2 regions of the Devosia sp. CAU 1758 genome follow, and region 2 is predicted to be linked to the other one. Evidence: predicted binding sites of a transcription regulator. Region 2 holds the regulator's gene; the other holds the start of a gene.
The links. The regulator LexA, encoded in region 2, represses DNA repair genes until DNA is damaged. The targets are predictions, from matches to a motif close to TGTTCNNNNTGTGTTCNG.
Positions count from the first base shown of each region.

Region 1 (2,401 bases), 210 kb from region 2:
GGCCATCGTCATAGACGAAGTCGATCTTGGTCTTGTCGGTGCCGTAGAGCACCGCATGCTGCACGTCGAAGGGCAGTTCGTTCCAGGCGGTACCGGTGGAGGCGCCGAAATACTTCACCACGGCCTGCAAGGTCTGTTGATAATAGGGCGCGCTGGTCTTGGACCAGGGCAGGATAGCGCCATCGCGCAGCGACAGGGTCTGGTCGGGCACGATCTGGTCGGGATCGATCTTCTGTTCGGTGCCCAGGCCATCGCAGACCGGGCAGGCGCCGAAGGGATTGTTGAACGAGAACAGGCGCGGCTCAATCTCGGCAATGGTAAAGCCGGACACCGGGCAGGCGAATTTTTCCGAAAAGGTGACCTGACGCGGGCTGCCATCCTCGTTTTTCTCGTCGGCAAATTCGATCAGGGCGATGCCCTCTGCCAGCTTCAGTGCCGTCTCGAAACTTTCGGCCAGACGTCCGGAAATATCCTTAGAAACGACAAGGCGATCGACCACGACCTCAATGTCGTGCTTGAACTTCTTGTCAAGTGCCGGAGCATCCTCGATCTCATGATATTCGCCATCGATCTTGACGCGCTGGAAGCCCTTGCGCATCAGGTCCGCCAGTTCCTTCTTGAACTCGCCCTTGCGGCCGCGCGCGATGGGGGCGAGGAGGTAGAGGCGGGTGCCTTCTGGCAGTTCCAGGGTGCGGTCGACCATCTGGGACACGGTCTGGCTCTCGATGGGCAGGCCCGTTGTGGGTGAATAGGGGACGCCGACGCGGGCATAGAGCAGGCGCAGATAGTCGTAGATCTCGGTGACGGTGCCGACGGTGGAACGCGGATTGCGGCTGGTGGTCTTCTGCTCGATGGAAATGGCGGGCGAGAGGCCTTCGATGTGCTCGACATCGGGCTTCTGCATCATTTCCAGGAACTGGCGCGCATAAGCGGAAAGGGACTCCACATAGCGCCGCTGCCCCTCGGCATAGATGGTGTCGAAGGCCAGAGATGATTTTCCCGAGCCGGAAAGACCGGTCATGACGATCAGGCTGTCGCGCGGCAGCCTGACGTCGATGCCCTTGAGATTGTGCTCGCGGGCGCCACGGACAACGATTTCGCGATTAAGGCTGGGGTGGCTCATGTGGTCGTCCATGCTGCGAGTGGCGCTGTGGGTACAGCGCCCGAAATGACGTCAAGGTTGCGGCGAGAGCCCAGAAATAGGGCGGCGCGCGCTGCGGCGCAAGCGGCCTTGCCGCATGATGCCAATTCCAAATACGTGATCGGGTCTAGAACATAGACCTTTGCTGGCTGCGAACATAATGGGAACGCAGGGAGTCGATCAAGTCTCGCGCGAGCAGTCGGGGAAGGCTCCTGACAGGCTATGTCAGGAGGGCATTGACTCTGCGAAGAAAAATAGAACATATGCAGAACATACATAGCGGGGGCGGAGCGGACAGTGCGTGCGGCAGTTGTGTAGAACCGCAATTGTGACGTGTATGGACTGCGGAAAAGTCTATTGTGCGGCAACAGGGTCCAAGGCTGCGTGCCGGGCGGCAGACATGACCCAAGAGAGAAAGCGTCCCGTGACCGGACAGACCGGGACTGAATTGGAAGGATATGCGCCATGGCTGGCAGCGTGAACAAGGTTATTCTGGTCGGCAATCTGGGCAATGACCCGGAAGTGCGGAATCTGCCCAGCGGCGGCAAGGTGGTCAATCTGAGCGTGGCGACATCGGAGCGCTGGAAAGACCGCAATAGCGGCGAGCAGCGCGAAAAGACCGAATGGCACCGCGTGGTGATTTTTTCGGAAGGCCTGGCGCGCGTGGCCGAGCAATATCTGCGGAAGGGCTCCAAGGTCTATCTCGAGGGCCAGTTGCAGACCCGCAAATGGCAGGACCAGAGTGGCGCCGACAAATATTCCACCGAGGTGGTGCTGCAGAACTTCAACTCGTCCATGGTGCTGCTTGACGGCCGTGGCGAGGGCGCCGGCGACAGCGGCGGTTACGGCGGCGGCGATAATGGCGGCTTCCGTGGCGTGCGCGACAATTCGGGTGGCGGCGGCGGTCGGCGTCCCTCGGCCAATGCCCCGGCCTTCGAGCCGGGCGGCATGGATGACGATATCCCGTTCTGATCAGGGTGGTGCAAGGGCGGCTTAGGGCCGTCCTTGCTGTTTGTGAGCGGAACTATAAGAGATCAGGCGGCGTATTGGCGCCAGGTGCCGCGTCCGTCGGACTTGGCCTGGTAGAGCGCCGTGTCGGCGTTGCGATAGAGGGTGTCGGCATTGTGTTCGCCACGTCGGGCCATGCCAATGGATGCACCGATCGTTCGGGTCTGACCGGCGAGCGTGAAGGGCATTTCGAGGGCCTGGATGACATGAGCGCAGAGTGCCGCGTCATCGATGCCCGCGCTCTGGTCGGTG
Region 1 covers NZ_JBTLRJ010000003.1:577,778-580,178, reverse strand. Annotated here, with positions in the region: gene uvrA (excinuclease ABC subunit UvrA) at 1-1,135, opposite strand, end outside; gene ssb (single-stranded DNA-binding protein) at 1,607-2,113, shown strand; gene ACXYMS_RS12930 (diguanylate cyclase domain-containing protein) at 2,176-2,401, opposite strand, start outside.
Region 1: uvrA (excinuclease ABC subunit UvrA) is a predicted target of LexA. The motif match lies at 1,397-1,414, and genes of this name have one in related genera.

Region 2 (2,401 bases):
GGCAATCTGTTCGACAACGCCATCATGAAGACCAGCGTGATCTCGCCCGAGTTCCGCGAGCGCTACCTGTCCGATCCGCAACATCCGGGCATGTTTGAGGGCAAGGCCGTGGTGTTCGATGGCCCGGAGGACTACCATCACCGGATCGACGATCCCTCGCTCGACATCGACGAGCACACCCTGCTCTTCATGCGCGGCGCCGGCCCCATTGGCTATCCGGGCGCTGCCGAAGTGGTCAACATGCGTCCGCCCGACTACCTGATCAAGAAGGGCATCCACTCGCTGGCCTGTATCGGCGACGGCCGCCAGTCCGGCACTTCGGGTTCACCCTCCATTCTCAATGCTTCTCCGGAAGCCGCGGCCGGGGGCAATCTTGCCATTCTCAAGACTGGTGATCGCGTTCGCATCGACCTCAACAAGGGCGAGGCCGATATCCTTATTTCCGACGAGGAAATCGCCACGCGCCGCGCAGCGCTGGAAGCGTCAGGGGGCTATAAGTTTCCCAAGCACCAGACTCCATGGCAGGAAATCCAGCGCGGCCTGGTCGACCAGCTCGGCAGCGGCGCTGTCCTGCGCCCAGCAGTCAAGTATCAGCGCATCGCCCAGACCGAAGGCGTGCCGCGCGACAACCACTAGCTCCGCGCACTCTCGCCAATAACAAAGGCCCGCCAGATAGGCGGGCCTTTTCTCATCGCGGATGTGGCTCAGTATTTGCGCAGCAGGCCCACTAGCCGGCCCTGCACCTTGACCCGGTCGGGCGGAAAGATGCGGGTTTCATAGGCCGGATTGGCCGCTTCAAGCGCCACCGTGTCGCCCTTGCGGCGCAGGCGCTTGAGCGTGGCTTCCTCGTCATCGACCAGGGCAACGATGATCTCGCCAGTCGAGGCATGCTCCTGCTTCTTGATAAGCACCGTGTCGCCGTCGAAAATGCCGGCCTCGATCATGGAATCACCACGCACTTCAAGGGCATAGTGCTCGCCGGCACCCAGCATTTCAGGCGGCACGGCAATGGTATGGGAGTGGGTCTGGATGGCTTCGATCGGCGTACCGGCGGCGATGCGGCCCATGACCGGGATCGACACCGGCCTGGCGTAATCATCTGATCCCATTGCGCTATTTCGAACTGGCGGATTGGCGACCTTGCCCAGATTGCCTTCGATGACGGAAGGCTCGAACCGCGACTTGCGGCCACCCAGCGAGGGGTTCATGGAATCGGGGAGCTTGACCACTTCCAGCGCGCGCGCCCGATTGGGCAGGCGACGGATAAAGCCACGCTCTTCAAGCGCCGTGATCAGCCGATGGATGCCGGATTTTGACGCAAGATCAAGGGCATCCTTCATCTCGTCAAAGCTCGGGGGAATGCCGCTTTCCTTCATCCGCTCGTGGATGAACATCAGCAATTCGTGTTGTTTGCGCGTCAGCATTGGCCCCACCATCCAGAATCGGAACATAGACGGAACGACCATACATGTTCCACTAATGTTCTGCAATGCCTCGATCCAGGAGTCCCGTCATGAACGAAAAGCAACAAGATGAACGCCTCAGAAGGCATTCAGGGGCACAGCCTCAACGATGGTCCCGACCGGCTGACCCGGATCATGCTCAGGCTGCACGATGAGGAAGTCGGAGCCGGCCAGAGACGAGGTATGACCACTGTCCGTCTGCGAGACGGGCTGTAGCATGGGGCCGGCGTCTGTTTGCACGAGGCGAGCCCGCATGAAGTGGCGGCGGGCACTGTTGGGCGATGTCGGCGCGGCCAGGGGCAGCCGCCAGGCCGGAGGTTCGGCGAGGCCAAGCCAGGCCCGCAGGGCCGGCTTGAGGAAAACCATGGCCGTAACCATGGCCGACACGGGATTGCCCGGCAGGCCAAAGACAAGGGTCCGGCCGCACGTGCCAAACATCAGTGGCTTTCCCGGCCGCATGTTGATGCGCCAGAAATCGAGGGTAACGCCGAGTTCCCTCAGTACGTCCTGGACCAGATCATGCTCTCCCACCGAGGCGCCGCCCGTGGTGATGAGGAAGTCGGGCTCGGCGGCAAGACTGGCGGCAACCTTGGCGCGGAGCGTCGCTGCGTCGTCGCGGACAATGCCATGGTCGGTGATGGTCTGGGCATATGGGGCGAGCATGGCGCCCAGCCCGAAACTGTTGGAGGCCACGATCTGGTCCGGGCCAAGCGGCGTGCCGGGCAAGACCAGTTCGTCGCCGGTGGCCATCAGGTGCAGATGCGGGCGGCACGCGACAGACAGGCTCGCCGCATTGGCCGCCGCCGCCACCGCAATCTGCATCGGCGTCAGCCGCGTTCCGGCCGCCACCAGCACCTGGCCAGTTGAAAAGTCGTTGCCTTTGGAGCGGATGCTGTGGCCTGGCCGGGCAGGGGCGGTGAACCGCACCCGGTCGCCCT
Region 2 covers NZ_JBTLRJ010000003.1:371,324-373,724, forward strand. Annotated here, with positions in the region: gene ACXYMS_RS11900 (IlvD/Edd family dehydratase) at 1-636, shown strand, start outside; gene lexA (transcriptional repressor LexA) at 705-1,424, opposite strand; gene ACXYMS_RS11910 (molybdopterin molybdotransferase MoeA) at 1,542-2,401, opposite strand, start outside.